4 regions of the Nostoc sp. UHCC 0252 genome follow, and region 4 is predicted to be linked to each of the others. Evidence: riboswitches for the same ligand, from Rfam matches in the RefSeq annotation. Region 4 holds a riboswitch; each other region holds the start of a gene.
What was found. Region 4 has a riboswitch for cobalamin ahead of cobG (precorrin-3B synthase). Riboswitches for the same ligand answer to the same signal wherever they lie in the genome.
Positions count from the first base shown of each region.

Region 1 (5,695 bases), on a different contig from region 4:
CATGGCATTACAGAAGAATATCGGCGCTTGAATATCTTAAATTATGAGATGGAATGCGGCACGCTATTTAAAATGGCAGGTGTGTATAATTTTGCCGCAGCAGCTATCTGCGGTGTAGTCGCTGGGCGTACTGTAAGCGAAAATATCATCTTAGAACAGAGAGATATTGCCGTGAAAAATGCGATCGCAACTGCTGTACATACAGCAACAAACCTTGAGTTAGCTAATTAATATTTACTTACTCAATCAACCCTCAGTAGTTTTATCATGTCTTTACCTAATCTTTAATTTTTAAATCAGTAATTATAGCTAATATATATTGAGCCAATCCAGTTAAATTAAGCATTTATTCCTTCTCCTACTTTGCGTTATTTGCAGTTAGTTAAAAAAATTACCTTGGCAAAAAGTTAAGCCTTAAATTAATCATATATTGTAAAAAATATCAAAAAAGAACCTGAAAACTACACGTATTGCAAGGATAATAACTAGTTGCTATCAACAATTTAGGCATTAATAAATATTGAAAAACTTGGAAAATAAGATAATATGAATAAAATTTTTAAGCATGGGATTAAAACCATGACTTTAAATGCAAAATATACGACGGGCTACATCTACGCACTAATACCAACACTGATATTTTTAGCATTCTCTAATCAAGCAACAGCTAACGATCCCGGAGCATGTTATATGATAACTTCCTCCGGTAAAACCATTGGATTAGAAAGGCTTTGTCCCAATACCAATATAGCCGCACCTTCAGACAACAAAGTTTTTCGAGTTTCAATCAAACGCCGCTTTGGTGGAACTCCTGTAATTGATGTTACTTTCAATGACAAGAAAACCTTTGAAATGATTGTAGATACAGGTGCGAGTGGAACTATTATCACCCAAGATATGGCGAATACACTTAAACTCCAAGCTACAGGTACAATGCAAGCTCAAATTGCCGATGGTAGCGAGGTACAATTCCCAACAGGTAAGGTAAAATCTGTTGCAGTAGGTGGAGTTACAGCTAATAATCTTCAGGTTGCGATCGCACCTAAAGCCAGCATCGGCTTACTGGGACACGATTTCTTTGGTAGTTATGATATTAAAATTCTGGAGAAAGAGGTCGAATTTCATCATCGTTAATGCTCACGGGACATTCCGAAATTGCTCTAATATTCGCCGTCGCACTCGTTCTATAACTACTTCTTCCTCAGCAGATAGCCCATCAAATAACATCTCATATATAAATGGTACACCTAACTCTAACTCCGATAAAAGTGCCCGTTGACTAAATACATCTTGTGGTTCCCCTTCTAGCATCAGTCGCCCTTTATCCATCACAAAAACCCAATCTGCCCACCGATAAACTAAATCCAAATCATGGGTTGCCATCACTAAAGTAGTCCCATCTTCATGAATTTTTTTCATCGTTGCTATCAAGTTTCGAGTATGTTTGATATCTAAATAAGCCGTTGGCTCATCCAGCACCAAAAGTTCTGGCCGCAATACCATCACATCTGCTATAGAAACTCGCTTCTTTTGTCCTAAACTTAGATGATGTACAGGTCTTTCGGCTAAAGCAGTCAGCCCAAATTCAACTAATGCTTGCTCTACTCGGTTTTTAATTTCTGATTCTGGTAAGCCCAAATTACACAAACCGTAAGATATATCTTCTTCAACAGTAGAAGCTACTAATTGTTGTTCTGGATCTTGAAATACTAACCCAACCTTCTGCCGTAAACTACTCAGATAATTTCGACTATAACTTAACGGTTCACCACGCCAACGCACAAGACCAGAATTAGGTTTATATAGACCATTAGCTAATAAAAATAGTGTAGTTTTACCACAACCATTTTGACCAATTAATGCACACCTTTTGCCAGATGGAATCTTAAGTGTTAGACCATTCAAAGCTGATTGCTGTGCTACTGGATAGGTGTAATAAACCTGCTCAAATTCGAGTAAATATTCCTGCATTCCGCCAAAAATCCAATCCTATTAATACTACACAGCCGAAAATAGCTTCAATGATATACCGCTTTTGAGGATGATAACGGCGGGGATGCCAAACTCGAAATTCACTGACAAAACCGCGTGCTTCCAATCCGAGAGAGAACTGACTATAACGTTGTAAGGTTCGCTGTAATAGTTGTCCGATTAGTAGTGCTAAACTTTTCATTCCACTATGCCAAGTACGGTAGCCACCACGAGCATTTTGGGCAGTCAACAATTCACTAGCTGTATTTAGCAGGATGAAAATAAACCGATACATTAGTAATAACAAATCGCTCAGAAGCACAGGAAATCGTAAGTAACGCAGAGTTTGTAATATCTCTGGGAAAGGCACTGTTAACATGAGAAAATATAAGCAAGAAACAGAGGCTAATGCTCTAGTTAAAATTCCCAATGCTTGGATACTGCCACTATGACTGATATAAATATAAAAGTGTCCGAAAGCGAATCCATACCACGAGTCTAATTGCACCTTGGGCAAATCAGGTATAGCAACTCCATTCACCATCAAAGCTGGTAAGCTTGTCAAACAAAAAATTATGGTGAACATTAACAACCGAAAATAAACACCAGCCGGGATTCTTGCATAAATAACTATCCAAATACCCATCCAAATCGCTATTAAAATTTGTACTAGCGGATGGGTAGTAAGGGAAATTGCAAGAGTAGTGAATGCAAAAATTATTTTATGTTCTGGTGGCAATCTTCGGAGTCGATTAGTATAAGCTAAAGTGTCTAATTGCAAGCTCATTCTTCACGCTTTTGTTGTTGGGAACGTCCTTTATACAACCCAATTGCATAACCGACAACTCCAGCACCCAAAGCTGCTTGCGAAGCAAATAACAAGCTTGCTACCTCACTACTAGGAGGTTCAAATAGTGATTTAAACCAGGGTTGATATCCGGGTTGTATTTCAGTAATTGCTTTTTTGGCTTGATCATCAGAACCGCCAAATTCCCCACTCCGCACAAATATCAATGGTGCAACTGCTAAAGCTAATACAGCTACTACCAACAGCCAGTTACTCAACCCTTTTTTAGATTGACTCATTACCATTTCCTCGCTTGATTAATTGCAACAGTTCCAATTCTTGAGGATTATAAGATTGCAGCCAGTTCCATACCAACACAGTTAGTAATCCTTCACTAATTGCTAAGGGAACTTGAGTTATAGCAAAAATTCCGGCGAACTTGGTAAATGAAGCGATAAATCCACCAACGGGGGCAGGGAAAGCTAGGGCGAGTTGAATAGAAGTTATAACGTAGGTTAGTAAATCTGCGATCGCAGTTGCTAAAAATATGGCGATTTTTTGTTTACCACTCAGCTTAATTGTCAGATTATATATCCAGTAAGCTGCAAATGGGCCAGCGATCGCCATCGAAAAAGCATTTGCGCCCAGCGTCGTCAAGCCGCCATGCGCCAATAACAAAGCTTGAAATAACAATACCAAGCTACCTAAAACCGTCATGGTGAGAGGGCCAAACAGCACCGCACCTAACCCCGTCCCTGTAGGATGAGAACAGCTACCTGTGACAGAAGGAATCTTCAACGCTGACAGTACAAAAGTGAAAGCACCAGCCAATCCCAGTAGTAGTTTTAGTTCCGGGTTAGCTTGGGTAATGCGAGTCAGACTACGCAATCCTAATAAAAAAAATGGTAATGCCACAATCCACCAAAAAACCGCCCACTGCACTGGTAAAAAACCTTCCATAATGTGCATAGCATAAGCGGGTTTGGGGAAACCAACTACCAAGTAAAAACTAATAACTCCCATCAGGGTTAGACTAACTAACGCCTGTTTTTTTCTTTTCATAACCTGTACCTCGCAGATTTATGTTAACGAATTGGTTCCCATCGGCGGGCATCCTGACTCACCTAATTTTGGCTCACAGTTGCGGGACAGCGCCGGATTCACACCGGACTTTCCCCCTTGCGTCCAATGGCTGCTCCCCATCAGAACCGATTGGAGTAACTATATCACTATTGCTCAAGCATCAAGACCGCGAACAAAATAATCCTATCAACCTAAATTGATTGTATTTAACAAAATTTGGGGGTTTAAGTCCCTGCCTAATAGGGGCAACACGTTTTGATGCCTAATTCAAATCCCCGTCACAAAACGTAATTGCAAATCGGAAATTGCGTTAGCGTAGCGGGGCGAAGCCCATTGCGAATTGGTTTAATATGCCCCCCCACTGGATTGAAGTTTTTAGAGAATACGTGGTCTACTAGACAACTAAACGTTTAAATACAATCTGGCTGCAAAGGACACTTCTGAGAATATGGAAACAATACCATTTATGGGTACTTCGTCCTTCGGCTGGCTGTACTGGGTAATACAGCCGCTAGCTCTACACATTCCAGATGGCTTTTTGAACTTACCCGTTATCCTGATCACCTGGATAATTGCCCTAAGTCTAATTACAGTAGCGACTAAGCGATCGCAGGCAGAATACCAAGAACGGGCTGTACCTTTAATGGGAGTTTGTGCAGCATTTATCTTCGCAGCGCAAATGATCAATTTCCCGATTCCAGGAGGCACTTCTGGACACCTTTTAGGCGGAACACTAGCTGGAGCTTTATTAGGCCCCTGGGCTGGCTCGCTAGTTATGGTTGCAGTGTTCATCGTGCAAGCTGTTCTGTTTCAAGATGGTGGACTGACCGTTTTAGGAGCCAACATCTTTAATATGGGATTAATTGGGACTTTTGGTGGTTACTATCTCTATCGCACAGTCAGATTTGCTACTGGGCGCGATACCTTGCGGGGTATGACAATTGGTGCGGCGATCGCTGCTTGGACAAGTGTAATGGTAGCTTCAGTTGTGTGTGCCTTACAACTAGCTGTGTCTGGAACAGTTCCTCTGATGGTAGGTTTGACAGCGATGGCTTCTTGGCATATTGTAATTGGCATTGGCGAAGCGCTGATCACCGTCGTAGCACTCAGCTTTATTTGGCGGACTCGACCTGATTTATTTTACGATCCACCTCGTAAGATAAAATCACCTGTGTCTCGTCCCGTCTCTCGTTATTAAAAGGTGTGTGTTGAATCAGGATTTAATACTTATGAGTAGCAACCTTTCGCGATCGCGCAACCAAGCTTTTGTTATCGCTGGCTTAGGTATTGCCCTGTTGATTGCAATTTTCCTTTCGCCACTAGCAAGTCAAAACCCAGATGGGCTAGATAGAGTCTCAGAAGACTTGAAGTTTGACAACAAAGCACTCGAAGATAAACCCGCTCACAAATTACCCTTTTATGGGATTTTTGATGAGTATGCCCTTAGAGGAGTACCAGAAGCGATCGCTACTCCATTAGCTGGGTTAGTCGGAACACTAGCAACTTTTGGTTTAGCCTGGGGTATTGGCAAACTAGTTGTTCGTGGTTCTAGTTCACCTTCTACACAGAATAATGCTGATTCAGACTCAGATGCGCCAGATTAACAATTCGTAATTAGTAATTAAATACAGATAGGAACTGAACATCATGCTGCTGCACGTTGGGGCGTTTGTGCTGGATATCGATAGCAAACAAGCTACTCTTTGGCACAAACTCGCTCCCCGTACTCGGATACTTTGTACCTTATTGTTTGTGTTTGCCAATGCTCTAACACCAAATGGGCATTGGTGGACTTGGGCTATTTATGGATTAGCTTTAATCAGTCTAGTCTTGCTTAGTAAAGTCACCCTATCA
Region 1 is NZ_JAYGHE010000009.1:82,088-87,782, reverse strand. Features, by position in the region: gene VB732_RS08495 (nucleoside phosphorylase) at 1-231, shown strand, start outside; gene VB732_RS08490 (retropepsin-like aspartic protease) at 580-1,134, shown strand; gene VB732_RS08485 (ABC transporter ATP-binding protein) at 1,138-1,971, opposite strand; gene cbiQ (cobalt ECF transporter T component CbiQ) at 1,946-2,758, opposite strand; gene VB732_RS08475 (energy-coupling factor ABC transporter substrate-binding protein) at 2,755-3,057, opposite strand; gene VB732_RS08470 (energy-coupling factor ABC transporter permease) at 3,044-3,820, opposite strand; cobalamin riboswitch at 3,846-3,986, opposite strand; gene cbiM (cobalt transporter CbiM) at 4,290-5,039, shown strand; gene VB732_RS08460 (PDGLE domain-containing protein) at 5,071-5,445, shown strand; gene cbiQ (cobalt ECF transporter T component CbiQ) at 5,489-5,695, shown strand, end outside.
Region 1: another riboswitch for cobalamin. It lies ahead of VB732_RS08470 (energy-coupling factor ABC transporter permease); the one in region 4 lies ahead of cobG (precorrin-3B synthase).

Region 2 (5,695 bases), on a different contig from region 4:
TTATCTTTCCGGGAGGTTTTTTCTATGTCGCGATTAAGCCAAGACTCGCCCTGATTGCCGGAACATATGATTTTATCACTCATCTACTGACTTGTTTGCAGCAAGATCCTTTTATGGATTTACCTCGAATCATCTCCTCTCATAAGTCTAGAAATTGGTACACTGCGGCTGAGTTTTGGCATCTGTTGTTCAACAACATTTGTGTAGTCGGTATCTGGATTTTTCTGGGGTATTTACTTGGATTTGGTTTTTTCGTGAGCGTTTACTCAATCACGCTAACTTGTTCTGCGGCAATCCTTATCTGCGTCTTCTTTGTTCAGCACAACTTTGATGGCTCTTACGCCCACAAAACTGAAGGGTGGGACTATCTCGAAGCAGCAATTAAGGGCAGCAGTTATCTGGAGTTCCCTACCGTTTTAAAGTGGTTTTCCGCCAATATCGGCTACCATAACATTCATCATCTTTGCGACAGAATCCCCAATTACAACCTCCAAGCTTGCCACAATAAAAATGTTCACCTGCTTAGGAGTGCAAAAACGCTGCGAATGGTAGATATTCCTGATTGCTTCAAATACATTCTGTGGGATTGTCCCTCCAGTAGCCTCACGTCGATAGCATTGTTTCGTCAAGCTGCACAATCCATCGACCTAGAGAGAGCTAACGAGGCGTGAAAAAGCAGAGGGGCAGGGGAGCAAGGGAGCTATCGCTCACAAGGGGCGTTAGCGTAGCGGGACGAAGTACGGCTTTGAACCTTATCTTTTTCGTAAAGAATACCGTTGTTTGAAACAATGGAAGCATCCCAATTTGGCAAAAATAAAAAAATAAAGATTATTTGCGAGTAAACATCGCGAATAATCTGGGGATTCAATCAAGTGGTTCTTCTGACTCTTGCTCAGATCCAGAACTAATGTCTAGCAGACAATCATCAAGTGGATGAATTTTTCTGGTTTTACCGCTTTATCCCAATTGCGAAAAGCGATAAATGCGCTGCGTCAGGCAAGGGGAATCACTATCGGAGTAGAAGGTGAGTATCTTTCACCAGCAAAAAAAATCACACTCTGTACAGATAAAAAAACACAGAATGATTCTCAATGAACTAATACTCAACAGTAAAGTCCCAAGTTAATGGGTGCTTCTATAGTAACTTGAGAAAGCTTTATTCACCCGTTTAAAAAAAAACTGGTGTGAATGAAATCATACTGATTTTTATACAAGCTAATCTAGCTACGCTGTATAAGTTTTTATTGTCTATTTAAAATCCTTGACATTACATATTTTATTGCTTATGATTCTCAATCAGTTCTGACTTGATTTACTTCCCGGAAAATCTCTGTAAGTAAATTCAATATTATCCTCACAATACTGTATGAAATTACGCTGGTTCTTGTTGAGCTTAATTAGTCTTTTGCTCCTATCCTCTCCTGCAAGAGCAACTCGATTAGAATCTTGGCACTTTGACCCCAATCAGAATCAGCTTGACCTAACCACTGACTCAGGTATTCAACCGAGAGTTTTTTTAATTGATAACCCTAAAAGGCTTGTCATTGACTTATCGGGAACTACTTTCGACTACTCTACAACTAAACAAAACTTTGGCTCAAAGATTCGAGAAATTCGGGTAGCACAGCTTGACCCCCAGACGACCCGACTTGTAATTGAATTAGCACCCGGTTACACTGTCTCTCCGCAAAGTGTAATAGTCCGACGAGATTCTAACTTTCATTGGGTCGTAAAACTATTATCAATTGAAAAAATACCTGCGACGGGAATTTTTGAATGGGGAATAGGGGCTGGGGAAGAATCCTCCCAAACACCAATTTCCATTACTCCTAATCTCCAGCAAAAACGCCAAGTTCTCTTATTCCAAAATAAAGCGCCTTTACAAGATATTGCAGCTATTAATAAACTGAGTCCACCAGGTATACTCACTAAACCAATCAATGCTTCTATGTTTGCTGGGGTAGTTCCTTTAGGTGAGGAAATACTACAACTAAAATCTCAAATTAATGCATTGATGGCTCGCTACAGTTTCCTCAAGCCAGGGATGTTTTTTGTGGATTTAGAGACGGGTAACTATTTGGATATTAGTGGCGACAAAGTATTTCCCGCCGCGAGTACGATTAAGTTCCCAATTCTGATTGCTTTATTTGAGAGAATAGACGCTGGTACAGTCAAACTAAATGACACCTTGGTAATGCGGCGAGACTTGATTGCAAGTGGTTCTGGAGACTTGCAGTATCAACGTGTGGGAACTAAGTTGACTGTGCTGCAAACCATAAATAAAATGATTACTATCAGCGACAATACCGCCACAAATATGATTATTGACCGCTTGGGTGGTAAAGCAAAATTAAATCAGCGGTTTGGCAGTTGGGGATTGAAAAATACTGTAATTCGTCATTTACTGGGAGATTTTAAGGGAACTAATACCACCAGTCCCGCCGACTTAGTAAAATTGTCAGCATTGATTCAGTATCATAAGTTAATTTCAGATGCGAGTCGCTCCCAGGCAATAGATATTTTAAATCATTGCCATAACAGAAAGTTGCTGGCAGCTGGTTTGGGTTCGGGAGCAGTAATTGCTCATAAGACAGGTGATATTGGGTTTGTTATTGGGGATGCAGGTATTATTGAGATGCCAAATGGCAAGCGTTACTTAGCAGGGATTTTTGTGAGAAGACCTTACAATGACACCAGAGGTAGGGATTTTATTCGTCAAGTTTCTCAGTTGGTATATACATACTTAGACCAACCAAAATTAACTCAGTTACCTTAAGGAATGTCGATTAAACGAAATGCAAAACTTCAGTTTTGTAGCCTCCACAAAAATACGTTAGGAACGTAAGACACCTGGCGAAATTAAATCTACAATGTCCGCAAAGTCCCCTTTACTAACAGTTAGGGGATTTCTTTTATGCGTGTTTACTTTAGTGTAAGTATAATTCTATATCCAGTAAGTGATGTGGAGAATTAAAATTGTTACTAATGGAAATTTACATATACACAATAACTATGGTAATGTGACACATAACTGTCGGTTCTGATGGGGAGCAGCCATCAGGCGCAAGGGGGAAAGTTCGGTGTAAATCCGGCGCTGTCCCGCAGCTGTAATGAGACGAATATAACGTGTCTCTTAGTCAGAATGCCCGCCGACTCACTCTAGACACAAAACATTTATCTGCGAGGCACAGATGATACATTTGATTAATAAATTTTATGGGTACAGATACTGTTTTAAGACGGTACCCTCTGCAAGTTTTACTAATTCGCTTCGCTGTTAGTAACGACACTTAATTTTTGGTTGTCTTATAGGAATTTGGGTATCCATAAGGAATACCACAAAGTCTTTTTGCTATCAAAATAGTATCCACCATGATTTAGCTATGGCAATGCATTGTAGCAAGCTAGTTAAACCCTAAATCTTAGAAATTCAACAGCACAAATAAATACCTGCATTTACTGAAAACGAGGAGTTTCATGTCCACTTCCCGCATAGTTACTTATTGTGAATTTTTCTCAAAAATCTTTGTTTTTACCGCAATCTATGGGATGGTCTGCGGAAGAAATGTAGCGATTGCTAATCAAGTTCCACAAATATCTGAGTTTCCCAAGTATGAAGGTTCTGCAAGAGACTTACAACCAGTTGCACAAGTAACACCTGAAAATACTCCAGCATCCACAGAAGAACCAGATATTGAATTAACAGTCATCGACAAGCTATTGAATGAACCCGTTTATTCGCCCTTTCGCCGCGAGGGGACAGTGAAAGATTCTACCCGTCCGGTTTACGTAATTACGGGTGAAGAGATGGAAGCACAGGGTGCTAGAACGGTTAGAGAAGCGCTAAAATTTCTGACAGGTATCTTGCCTGATGGTACAGTTGGCACAGAAGTAAACGCCTTAAGCGGTCAATTTATCCGAGGTTCTAATACCGGTCAAGTATTAATATTGCTTGATGGTAGACCAATTAATAATCTTGGTGGCGGTGGTTTTGACCTTTCAGAATTTACCACCAATAATATTGAAAGAGTTGAAGTGTTACCAGGAGGAGGTTCAACACTTTATGGTTCTGATGCGATAGGAGGGGTAATTAATATTGTCACTCGTCGCCCCACAGAGAATATTACAACAGAAGCTAAAGTAAATATTGGTGCTTATGGACTAAACCAACAAAGTATTCAAAATAGTGGTAAAGCCGGGGTAATTTCTTGGGTTGTAGGTTACAACCGTACCCAAGCAGAAAATAATTATCCTTTTACAATTCCTGAAGCCAATTTTACAGGAACTAGAACAAATAATGATGCTCTATTTAACAACTTCAATGTCAAACTAGAGGCAGATTTAGGAACACGCAATACCTTAACTCTCTCAACTCTATACTTAAGCAAAGAACAGGGAGTACCAGGAGGGGTAGCAATTCCTGAACCCCAATTTGGGCAAGGGTTTTTCAATTCTCTCACCGAGAATAATCGCAAATACACAGACCAAGTTCTCACGGATTTAACCTGGAATTCCAAATTAGGGAATGGTAATGATTCACTTTTAACAGCCAGAGTTTATACTGATTTTCTCAATACTCGTTTTGATAACCGTAGTGGCGCACTTTCATCTCAGAATCGGTTTGATTCTAACCAAGTTTCTTACGGTATTCAAACCACACACAGTTGGAATCTTACCAAAAATCAGATTTTGGTTTACGGCTTTGATTACCGGAATGCAAATGTGCGTAATACCACCTTTAATTATGGCAGTAATCTCAATAGAGAAAATTACGATGACAGTATTAGTCAAGGAGCCATTTTCGCTAAATATGAAAATAATCTTACTTCTAGCTTAAGTGTCAATTTAGGAGTACGCCAAGATTTCAGTAGCTTGGTAAATGGCTCATTTACATCACCATCTGTAGGTACAAAATTCGTAATCTCTGACTCCACAACACTTAGAGCTAACTATATCAGAAACTTCCGAGCGCCAACCATTGCTAATTTATTTAACAATAATCCTACTAATATTGGTAATCCTGAACTTAAACCAGAAAAGGGTGATAGTTTTGATATTGGCATTGACCAAAAGTTAGGTAACATAGGCTTATTACGTTTGACCTTCTTTAGTAACACAGTATCAGATACAATTGCCTTTAAGCGGTTGACACCACCGGTGAATGGCAATACAGGTACTTTTGAAAATATCGGACTGGTTAGAACTACAGGAATTGAAGCTTCTTTAAACTTACAACTAGCGAAAAATTTCTATGCTTTTGCTAATTATACAGCTAATGATCCACGGATTTTAGAAAGTTCTAATCCGGCAGAAGTTGATAAGGAGTTACGATTTGCAGGTGCGGATAAATTAAATTTGGGTGTTTCTTATGAAAATCCTCAAGGTTGGTATTTAGGATTGCTCATGAATTCTTTGAATGGGTATCCAACGAATAACACAAATACAGAATTTTTGTCTGGTTACACTACTTTAGATTTCAAAGTGCGCGTCCCTTTAAGTGATAGTTTGATACTGACAAGTAGTGTAGATAATATATTTGACCAGCGTTATCAGTTGTTTCCGGGTTTTCCTGATGGGGGGAGGGTTTTTCAGGTTGGGTTGAGTTCTAGGTTCTAAGGTTAAGAGTTTTTTCATGCAGAGGAGAGTTGAAGATGAGTGAATTTAATTGTTTGGTTACACCGTTAAATCAAGTTGT
Region 2 is NZ_JAYGHE010000005.1:165,648-171,342, forward strand. Features, by position in the region: gene VB732_RS05245 (fatty acid desaturase) at 1-671, shown strand, start outside; gene VB732_RS05250 (hypothetical protein) at 934-1,095, shown strand; gene VB732_RS05255 (serine hydrolase) at 1,367-2,776, shown strand; cobalamin riboswitch at 3,019-3,169, shown strand; gene VB732_RS05260 (TonB-dependent receptor plug domain-containing protein) at 3,550-5,616, shown strand; gene VB732_RS05265 ((2Fe-2S) ferredoxin domain-containing protein) at 5,652-5,695, shown strand, end outside.
Region 2: another riboswitch for cobalamin. It lies ahead of VB732_RS05260 (TonB-dependent receptor plug domain-containing protein); the one in region 4 lies ahead of cobG (precorrin-3B synthase).

Region 3 (5,695 bases), on a different contig from region 4:
GGCAAGCCGGAGATTGTAGCTGCTTTTGCTGACAGTCTAGATGAGGCTAGTGTGGCACAGTTTGAGGCGATCGCCCAAAAAATCCAAGCACTTCGTGAACTCAGGGAGAAGAAGTAATGCATCTGTTGATGGTAGTGATGGCGTTAATCCTAGCTTGGTACTTGAGATATTATTGGTCATCCCCTATGGGAAGCTGGACGGAACGTTTTCCCCGCGCCTTGTTGTTATTTCTCCTACCGCCATTACTTCTGTTAACCACAACATTTGCAGTGTTTTGTATGGGGCCTCATGGACATATTATGGTTTGGGGGTGGGAAGGTTGGGTTAGCTACGGACTTGCTATTAGTTTCTTAGGATTTGCAGGTATCTTATGGCTGAAGTTGGCATGGGAGGGAAACCGGATGCTAGAACAAATTCGCACCTATCCCATAGTTTATGTCTACGGTACACCAGCACGCTTACTAAATGCGCCTCTTGTTTATTGTGCTTTGGTTGGTTTTTGGGAACCTGAGTTAATTATCAGTCAGGGATTATTAGATACCTTAGATGTCCCCCATCTCAAAGCTGTACTAGCCCATGAAGATGGACATCGCCACTACCGCGACACCTGTTGGTTTTTCTTTTTGGGGTGGCTACGTCAGTTAACCTCTTGGCTACCGCACACAGAATCTTTATGGCAAGAGTTGTTACTTTTAAGAGAAATACGGGCTGATTATTGGGCAACTAGGCAAGTTGATAATCTTTTATTGGCAGAGGCTTTACTCTTGGTTGTCAATACTCCAATTTTACTAGAGGTAAATTTTTGTGCAGCTTTTGCCCAGCATATTCCAACTAATCATGTCACACAGAGAATAGATGCCCTTTTGCAGCAACCAGATTCTATAGGACAGCCAAAAATATGGTCTTGGGTGTGGTTAATTTTGGTGCTTGTGCCATTACTGGTGATTCCGTTTCATCATTAGAGTAATTAGGTCAAATTCATGAATTGCCCATACAGCGAGCGTGTACTTTTGCGTAAGTCCTAAATAATTAGACAGTTTCAAGAACTAACTCCATATTCCAATACGGTTCAGTTAAGCAAATTTATCTGTTAAGGCAGGCAGAGGGAGCAGGGGAGGCAGGGGAAGCAGGGGGAGAGAAAAAAGCTTAACTGAACTGTATTGCTCCATATTCCTTAGTCTTTGCGTCTCTGGGGATTAGAGCAATTTCTGATAATGATGAGAGTTGTTGCTGTAAATTTTTCAGTAACAATAAAGCTTTGTCATAGAGTGTAGTTTCACCCTGTTGGGCAAAGTATTCAACCGCTTTTTGTAAGTCTGCAATCGCTGCTGGTTCGTGACCAAGTTGATGGTAGGCTATACCCCGATTAAGATAAGCCTGAGCATTGGTTGAGTTCAGTTTGAGTGACTCCGTAAAATCCCTAACAGCACAAGAGTTATCGCCACTTTTACCACAAGCACAACCCCGATTATAGTAAGCTCTATAGTCATTGGGATTGAGTTGAATTGCCTCTGAGAAGTCGATCGTAGCGGCTTTTAAGTCTGACAACTCAAAATGAGCTAGTCCTCGGTCATTGTAAACATCCGCTTTTAGGAGACTGGATGATTGGGGAATATTAGTGAGTGCTAGATTGTAATCTGATATTGCTTGTGTGTAATTATTCAAAGCTACATGAGCTAGCCCTCGGTTGTAGTAGGCTCTAAAATCATCAGATTTGAGTTGGATAACTTGATTGTAGTCAGCGATCGCTGCTTGATAGTCCCCTTGTCTGTAGTATGCTAGTCCTCGGTTGAGGTGTGCTTCCACATTGTTGGGTGTTAACTTTAGAGTTTGATTGCAATCGGCGATCGCATTCTGATAATCTTCTAATTGCAGATAAGCAAGACAACGATTGCTATAAGCTACAGCAAAATCCTTTTTGAGCTTAATTACCTCTGTAAAATCTTGAATAGCTTCAGGGTAACTGCCGTGCTGCATTTTTTCAATCCCTAGCTTGAATAAGTCGCCTTCTAGGATTTTCGCGTCCGATGTAGCTAAGGAATATGCAGGCGAAGTGAGAAAAAGACAGACGAGTACAACGGCAATACCAAAATTGAGGATGAATCGGTAAAAGCGACTCATAATAATATCTCACTTTATTAGCAGAGCAAAATGAGTAGATAAGGCACATACCCTACCTACTATTTCTTAACTAGAGAACAACAGTCGTATTCTGACTTTATTTCCAATCCTTGTCTGCTTGTCCCAGCACATATACTGCAACATCCTCAATTTGATTTGGTTTTAAACGACCTTTGAAAGCAGGCATAGCGTTTTTACCATTTGTAACTTGGGCGATAATCGCTTCTGCTGAGTACATCCCAAACTTTTCTAAAGCATCTTTTTTCAAAGTTTTGTTGGCTTGAACCAAGTTTTTACCACCTGCGTGACAAGAAGCACAATTGGCACTAAAGACTTTGGCTCCACTGGCTGCGTCTGCTGCTAAAGCTGGATTATTGAAGGCAAAAGTGAAAATCGCTACACCCAGCAACAGCACTGAAATAATCTTTTTCATCCCAATGTTCCCTCTGCAATTAAAGCTTATTCGACATCCTCAACAATTCTCTTGTTCATGGGTGGTGTCGTCAAATGACAAACTGTCAAACTGTCTGGCTTGGCTTTGTGCGATGGCTTCTCTTCTCCTGTGGTCGACGCTGCGCGTAGTTTGCTTAAGAGTAGGGGAGGGGTACGAGACGCTACGCGATGGTGCTTTGCACCCGCCAGAGACGATCGCCCAAAAGGGAGATGCTATGTGCGATCGCACATACGGTAAACCTAACCTGCTGAGTACGGAAAACCACATTCTTTGTTTCTGTCAAGTACTTGTAAAAAATATTTACATAATGTTATATTTTATTACATAAGCAAGTAAAGGAAAAAAGACATGACAAGCAAAGGCTTTACCATGAACGAACTTGGTCAACTCAACAACTTTGCAATCGAACCAAAGGTTTATGTAGATCAAACCCCAAGAGCAGGTTTTACCGAGTACGCCGAGAAACTCAACGGACGTTTAGCGATGATTGGTTTTGTCTCACTCATAGCTCTAGAAGTTGTTACAGGACACGGCTTGATTGGATGGCTGACAAACCTATAACTAAATCTGAATATTGAAGAATTTCACTCAATTAACCGATATAAAATTACCAGAGGATAGCTATGAAAACTGATTTTGATTTCCCTAAAAAAGATTTAATTGGCCCCGTTGTTTTTCGCCCCAATTTCAACAACTTTGAAACAATTAATGTTAACCAAGCCTGGTCATTATTTTTCAGTGCAGGTCAAGATGATAAAGTACTGGGAGAATCAACTGAATTAGGCAAGTTTTTCACTAACCTTTTAATTGCTGTGGGAGTAACAGGAACCATTTGGGCAATCTATTTCAGCAATTTGGGATAAAAAGTTGGCTTCAGGTTTTAAGTTGAATAAATATATCCGAAGTCTTGGTGGACATAACCAAGACTTCTTTTAAATTTTAGGAATCAATTATTAGTAACTGTGTATTTAGCGGGACTTAAACATTTTTGAGGGAAAAACAAGTCTCAAACCCATGCAGCGTAAGGGAAATACACCTTATGCTCAAAAATAGCCCAAACCTCAGATATATTAATAAACTAAGCAAAACGATGTTAAAGTCTTTCTGTATATAGATTTGAGGTTCTTTTTTGGTTGTTTTTGTCTCAGTCCCACTAACAAATGGTAGCTATTGCAACCAGTCAGTTTAAGTATGATTAAATTCATAATCATGCTATTATTAGACCAATATCAACTCGGTTCTGTTGGGAGTCAGCCATCAGACGCAAGGGGGAAAGTCCGGTGTAAATCCGGCGCTGTCCCGCAGCTGTAATCAAGGTTCGCCTTGTGAGTCAGAATGCCCGCCGAAAGCAACACGTAAACTCATACCCATCTGCGAGGTACAGGTGAATATTGCCATAAATATTTCAACGATACATCAGTTTCACGTTCTCATAGTGCCAGAGATACTCCACAGACTACTCATGGCTGTGAAATTATAGGCAGTTTATTGATAATTGCAATTATGCTTTGGTGCAACTGTCATTTGCGCTAGCTTTTTGTTGGCGTGAAAGCTTTTGCAAGATCATTTTTGCCAAATTGACACGTTATGTTGCAGTTGTACGACTGCAAAAAGTTGTCATATCTGCGATTCAGACTTCTTTCTACAAACTTCAAAATTAATGCTCAATAAACAACATACTTTGTTTGTTTGCACGACTTGCGCCAGCGTTTGGCAAAACGGTAAAAGAGTTGGTGAAAGTAAAGGTGAACAACTACTAAAGCAACTTCAACAACTTGCACAAAACTGGGAATTGCGAAATAAATTCCACATTCAGGGAGTTGAATGCATGAGTGCTTGTAACCATTCTTGCGTCATTGCCTTTACAGCAGAAGGTAAATCAACCTATCTCTTTGGCGATTTACCAGTTGACGGCTGTGCATCTGCTGTATTGAAATGTGCAACTCAATATTATACTAAGCCTGATGGTTTATTACCTTGGTCAGAACGACCTGAACCTTTGAAAAAAGGGATTTTAGCAAAGATTCCACCACTAAATAAGTGGGCAAAATTAAACATAAGTTGTTGTTAATTGATGATTGGATAAAATTTCTCAGTTTCCAATCTCTAGTACCTAAATCATTAATCTTAAAAGGAACAGAAAGTAATGCAGATTCAAACAGCAACATTAGGCTATCCCCGCATTGGTAAAAACCGGGAAGTAAAGAAAGCGCTAGAAGCATTTTGGAGTGGTAATATAGAGTCCGAATCATTACTGCAAACCATACAAAAAGTTGAGGAATCTAACTGGAAAACCCAACTTGAAGCCGGAATTGATTATATTGGAATTGGAGACACAACTCTCTACGATCATGTACTTGACTGGACATTTCGTTTTGGGCTAATTCCTGAAAGATTTCAACAGCTTTCTGGCTTAGAACGCTACTTTACAATGGCACGAGGTAAAGAAGGAATTCCCGCCTTGGAAATGACCAAGTGGTTTGATACTAACTATCACTATCTTGTCCCGGAAATTGCTGAATCAACATTACCATCTGATTTCAGTGACTTTTTAGAACGAGTTAGCCGCGCTCAAAAAATATTAGGTAAACGAGCAATTCCGATTGTACTTGGCCCCTGTACTCTGCTGCGCTTAAGCAAACTATCACTAAATATTCAGCAAGCAGTATCAAAGTTAATTCCGCTATACATAAACCTACTCACTGAATTAAAAAATCTGGGAGTAGAAGAAGTACAAATACATGAACCTGCACTTGTTTTAGGTGATGCTAATTCTTGGAAAGAACACTTTCATAAAGTTTATCAATCACTTTCGTTAGTTGGAATACCCCTACACTTGGTTACTTATTTTGATGATTTGGGTGAAACTTACCCTTGGGTGATAGATTTACCCGTTGCTGCTATTAGCTTAGACTTGACACGCGGACGCAACTTAGAGTTAATCAAAACCTACGGTTTCCCACCAAATAAGCGACTAGGTGCAGGGATTATAGACGCAAGAAATATTTGGCAAATTCGTTCCGAGAAAGTTATTCCCATTTTACAAGAGATTGTAGAGACTTTACATGGAACATCTCTACATATTCAACCATCTGCTTCCTTACAATTTGTTCCCTACGA
Region 3 is NZ_JAYGHE010000005.1:143,942-149,636, forward strand. Features, by position in the region: gene VB732_RS05115 (BlaI/MecI/CopY family transcriptional regulator) at 1-117, shown strand, start outside; gene VB732_RS05120 (M56 family metallopeptidase) at 117-962, shown strand; gene VB732_RS05125 (tetratricopeptide repeat protein) at 1,147-2,121, opposite strand; gene petJ (cytochrome c6 PetJ) at 2,219-2,554, opposite strand; gene VB732_RS05135 (hypothetical protein) at 2,594-2,842, opposite strand; gene VB732_RS05140 (high light inducible protein) at 2,924-3,136, shown strand; gene VB732_RS05145 (hypothetical protein) at 3,199-3,438, shown strand; cobalamin riboswitch at 3,794-3,937, shown strand; gene VB732_RS05150 (DUF1636 domain-containing protein) at 4,236-4,646, shown strand; gene metE (5-methyltetrahydropteroyltriglutamate--homocysteine S-methyltransferase) at 4,722-5,695, shown strand, end outside.
Region 3: another riboswitch for cobalamin. It lies ahead of VB732_RS05150 (DUF1636 domain-containing protein); the one in region 4 lies ahead of cobG (precorrin-3B synthase).

Region 4 (5,695 bases):
TAGGTATTTTTTCATAAGAGACAATTACACTAGTTGGGAAGCTTGATTCACCCTTGTACGAGTCAAAAGCCAAGATAGAAAAGGCTGAAGAGTTTAGTTTCAGCATTTGAGCAGACCCTTCCCAGCTTGAACCAAGGCTTTCTATTTTTCTAATCATTGCATCTATATTTTGATTGGGATCGCCACCTTCCCAACTTGGAGGCAACCACAATTCTGCACCACCACCCTCAAACTTATTCCAACCAGATGGAACACCTGAAGATATATTTTCCTGGGGGATAGAAGGTTGTTGACTCGTTGAATCAGTACTTGCTTGCTCAGAATTACTGGCTTGTAGCTCAGTTGGTGTTGAAGTTACCACTGGCTGACTTGGATGAGAATCAAATAACTTATAAATTCCCCGACTACCGAATTTAATTAAAAAAAGTATAGCAAAAGCAATTATTCCGCCTGTGAATTGAGCAGTCTGGCTAGAGAATATATTTGTTTGAGTTTTTGAAGATTGAATTTGAGTAGTCGCTAACGTTTTAACTGGCCTACTGTATTTAGGCTTTTCTATTTCGGTAGGTGGTAATTGTGATGCTGAAGAAGGGGAATATGACTGTACAGTTGAATTAAGTTCTGATAGACACCTAAAAATCATTTGGGCATTTTGAGGACGCTTGCCAGGAAATGCTTCCATCAGGTAATCAATCAAACCAGCTACCTGCTTAGATATTTGTGAGGCACTGTCTCGCCACATTAACTTACCAGTTCGCGGGTCTTCAGAAAATTGATCTGGAGATTTGCCAGTAAGTAAATAAACAAATGTGCGACCGAGGGCGAAAAAATCTGATTGTGGTACGGCTTTACCATTGGCTTGTTCTAGTGGTGTATAACCAGGTGAAAAAATCCCTGTTATATTCTGGCCTGCTGCTTTTTGATGATAGGTTGATGTAACTTCTCTTGCTGTACCAAAGTCTATCAAAGCCAGATGTCCATCGGCTTTGAGCATAATATTTGCTGGCTTGATATCTCGATGAAAAAAGTTCTGCTGATGCACTTCATGCAAAATATTTGCCAACTGAGTTAGCCATAAAAGTGCTAACTTTTCATCAATGGGGCGATTACTTCGTTGTTCCATATATTGATACAAGTCCAACCCCTCGATTTTCTCCATCACCAAGCAATGCAGTGGCGCTTGGCTATTTTTGGGAGAGAAGGTAAAGTACCCATCTCCCTTTGGAATTCCGGGATGATTCAGATGGCTTAAGACTTGTGCCTCTTGCTGAAACAGCGATACTGCCTTGGCATCATCCAGCATCAGAACTTTTAAGACTTTGAGGGTGTTAGCGTGGTTGACTTCAAATGTCTTGGCAAAACCACCAGCACCTAATTGGCGAGTCACTCGATACCGTCCTTCTAAGAGCAATTCTGAGCCACAGGCTTGACAAAACAGTATATTTTCAGAATTTTGGGGTCTTGGGCAATCGGGATTAATGCAGAGGGTCATGGTGTTTTTTGCAACACAATTTGCCCTGACAGTCTAGCCTTACTGGGATATTCACGTCACCAGTAAAAATTAGGACAATGACCGATGCCTGCGGTTCTTGCAAGTCTACGCACTGATTCATCTTTGCTTACTATGAAAAAAGTTCTCCCATCAGGTTGAGAGCGATCGCTTATATTTATCCGCGATAATAATGACTTAACTTACAAGTATTTTTATTTATTCTCATCCTTCAAAGTTCACATGACTAAAGATATGCAACGCGAATTTACCAACCGCGATGAGTTGGTAGCCTACCTGCGCGAACAATTCCCAGATGCAGCAGAACGCGATCGCCACATCAGCGAAACTGTGGGAGGACGCAAAGCTGCACAAGAAGCGCTGCAAAAAATTGATGCACTAAGCTACGCGCAAACACGAAATTTTTTTGCAGGTGCAGTCACGCGACTTTCGCCTTATATTCGCTATGGCGTTTTGAGTTTGCGAGAAATTCGAGATTATGTCCTTGAACAGGTACAGCACCAAAATGATGCTACGAAACTAATTAACGAGTTAGGCTGGCGCGACTACTGGCAAAAGTTGTATGCCAAGTTAGGAGATGGAATCTGGAAAGACCAGGAAGAGTACAAAACTGGTTACACTGTGGCTGAATATGCACCCGAATTGCCGCAAGATATCAGACAAGGAACCACAGGTAGAGTTTGCATCGACAGTTTTAGCCGTGACTTGCAAGAAACTGGCTATCTACATAACCACGCCCGAATGTGGCTAGCGGCTTACATTGTCCATTGGCTGCATATTCGTTGGCAAGCAGGAGCTAAATGGTTTCTAGAACACCTTTTAGATGGAGATCCTGCTAGTAATAATATGTCATGGCAATGGGTTGCCAGCACCTTTAGTCAGAAACCATATTTTTTCAACCGTGAAAATTTAGAACGCTACACCAAAGGCATTTATTGCCAGAAATGTCCCCTTTACGGTCATTGTGATTTTGAAGGCAGCTATGAAGAATTAGAACAGCGACTTTTTCCCAAAGGGGAATTTAGCAAACAAGCTAATAGCCAAAGTTGGCAACGTGGAAAAAAAGGTAAAAAGTGAAAAATGAATAAACCAATTGTTTGGGTACATGGAGACTGCCTCAGTCCAAATAATCCCGCATTAGAACAATACCCTGATGCGCCAGCTATCTGGGTTTGGGACGAGGCTTTGATAGAAGAATGGCAACTGAGTCTCAAACGCATCGCTTTTATCTACGAATGTTTGCTGGAGTTACCCGTTGTTATCCGTCGTGGCGATGTGGGACAAGAAATTTTAACTTTTGCTCAAGAACATGATGCAAATTTAGTTGTCACAGCCAACAGTCCCAGCCCCCGATTTGATGATATCTGCAATCAAATAGAAGGTTCGATAGCAGTGGAAGTACTAGAAGTAGAACCATTTTTTGAGTATGACGGCTATATTGACCTCAAGCGGTTCTCGCGCTATTGGAAAGTCGCTCAAAATTATGTTTTTCGTTCAAATCTGCCCCTCTCTGACTCAGAAAAAGACAGTTTCGTGTAGTAAAACCAGGGAGAAGTCTTTTTATTAAATCTAATTAGGCGATTACTACATGAGCCATCGAATTCACGCTTTTGGGCGTGGATAGGTTGATTCAAAATATGAAGCATTAAATATTCTGACTGCGTTCTCGTGCTAAATTACTAAAGCTTGGAGTTGGGAAACTCCGGTGAAATTCCGGGACTGTGCCGCAGCTGTGATGGGATCACCCAAGTCAGAATGCCAACTCTCAAGATGTCAGAGAAGACACACTCACCTTATACTCCCTGCGTTGCACGGGGAAGGAGTTCCAAGTTTGCTTTCAGGATTTGCCACTTGTCCTGGCTTGTTTTATGCTACACCCGCCGCCGATGGTATATTATCTCGCATTAGAATACCAGGTGGAATTATTAGTAGTCAGCAGTGCCGTGCGATCGCAGATATAGCAGAACAGCACGGTGGCGGCTATGTAGATGTGACTAATCGAGCTAACCTACAAGTCCGCGAAATCCGCACGGGGATAAATGCTGAGGTTCTGAAACATCTACAGGATATGGGACTAGGTTCTCGTAATCCTGTTGTAGACCACATCCGTAATATTATGACCAGCCCAACTGCTGGTATCGACCCGCTAGAATTAATCGACACTCGCCCTTTTTTCCAAAGTTGGGATGATTATATTGCTACACATCCGGCGCTTTCTGGATTGTCGGCAAAATTTAGCGTTTGCTTTGATGGTGGTGAGATAATTCGGGTGTGCGATCGCTTGAATGATATCCTATTTGCTGCTGCCTTAGTTGACGGTAATGTTTATTTCCGCCTTTATCTGAGTGTCGGCGCAAAGGGGCAACCGCCTAGCGATATGGGAATTTTGTTATCACCAGAGCAATGTTTGCCCGTCTTGGCAGCTTTGGCGGATGTCTATCTAGCTCATAGTAATACTACAAGTAAGCGTCGGCTACGTCTCTTAGAGTTATTGAATACTTTAGGTTGTGAAAATTATCTTCAGGAAGTTGAGCAGCGTCTACCTTTTTCTCTTTTATGCAGTGACCTAACCCCCCAACCCCCTTCCCTAATAGGGAAGGGTGAGAAATTCTCCCCTCTCCTTGTAGGAGAGGGACTGGGGGAGCGGTCAGATGCGAAGTATCAGCATATTGGCATCCATCCCCAACGTCAGCAAGGCTTATTTTACATTGGTGTCGTCTTACCCCTTGGACGATTGGAGAGTAACCAGATACGTGGTTTAGCAGATTTAGCAACGAAATACGGTAGCGGCACTCTTCGATTAACCCCTTGGCAAAATCTGTTGCTAACAGATATTCCTCAGCAATGGGTTGGCGATGTCCTGCAAGAAATTGCTTTCTTAGGATTGGATTCCTCAGCAACTAATATCAAGAGTGCATTAGTTGCCTGTTCTGGAAAAAAGGGTTGCGCCTCTTCTGCCACGGACACCAAAAGTCATGCATTAGCATTAGCAGAGTATCTTGAAACTCGCGTTATTCTCAATTGCCCTGTTAATATCCACTTCACTGGCTGCGAAAAATCCTGCGCCCAGCATACCAAGAGTGATATTACTCTGCTCGGTGTCAGCATTGAGGCTGACAATGAAACTGTGGAGGGCTATCACATTTATGTTGGTGACAGCAAGCAGAAATTCGGACGTGAAATATATCAATATGTAACTTTTGCCGAACTACCTGCATTAATAGAGCGGATGCTAGATGTATATAAAATTGAACGCCTAAATTCTGATGAGTCCTTTGGGAAATTTGCTAATCGATATGCGATCGCCCAATTACAGCAGTTATTTAATATTATTCCTAAATCATTTGTAAATAACAAGATTCCTAACCTTCTAGAGAAGTCGGCAATCTAAGCCTTTCGATTTTCATCAGTCAATCCAAAATCCAAAATCTAAAATCCCAAATCGAATGCCCGACTACATCCGAGATGCCAACGAAATTTACCGCAATTCTTTTGCAATCATCCGGTCAGAAGCGAACCTAGATGTGCTGCCACCAGATGTAGAAAAAGTTGCTGTGCGTCTCATTCACGCCTGTGGAATGACGGATATTGTCACTGACTTGGGATATTCACCAACAGCAGTACAATCTGCAAGGACAGCACTAGCAGCAGGAGCGCCAATTCTGTGCGATTGCCGGATGGTTGCCGATGGCGTTACTAGGCGACGGTTGTCTGCAAATAATCAAGTTATCTGTACCCTTAACGAGCCAGAAGTGCCAGAACTTGCCCAGCGTATGGGTACTACAAGGTCGGCGGCAGCTTTAGAATTATGGCGATCGCACCTTGAAGGATCGGTGATCGCAATCGGTAATGCGCCCACAGCACTATTCCGGCTATTAGAAATGCTTGATGAAGGACTGCCGAAACCTGCGATTATCTTAGGCTTTCCAGTGGGATTTGTCGGTGCAGCCGAATCAAAAGCCGCATTGGCAGCAGACAGCAGGAATGTGCCATTTTTGACCTTACATGGTCGGCGCGGTGGAAGTGCGATCGCAGCCGCAGCAGTTAACGCCCTGGCAACGGAGGAAGAATGAATATGGACAAAGGTCGTCTTTACGGAATTGGTGTCGGCCCAGGCGATCCCGAACTATTGACTCTCAAAGCACTGCGGTTATTACGTGCGGCTCCGGTGGTAGCTTATCAATC
Region 4 is NZ_JAYGHE010000042.1:16,786-22,480, reverse strand. Features, by position in the region: gene VB732_RS21545 (serine/threonine-protein kinase) at 1-1,492, opposite strand, end outside; gene VB732_RS21540 (FAD-binding domain-containing protein) at 1,733-2,587, shown strand; gene VB732_RS21535 (hypothetical protein) at 2,591-3,049, shown strand; cobalamin riboswitch at 3,154-3,292, shown strand; gene cobG (precorrin-3B synthase) at 3,342-4,901, shown strand; gene VB732_RS21525 (precorrin-8X methylmutase) at 4,957-5,583, shown strand; gene VB732_RS21520 (precorrin-2 C(20)-methyltransferase) at 5,580-5,695, shown strand, end outside.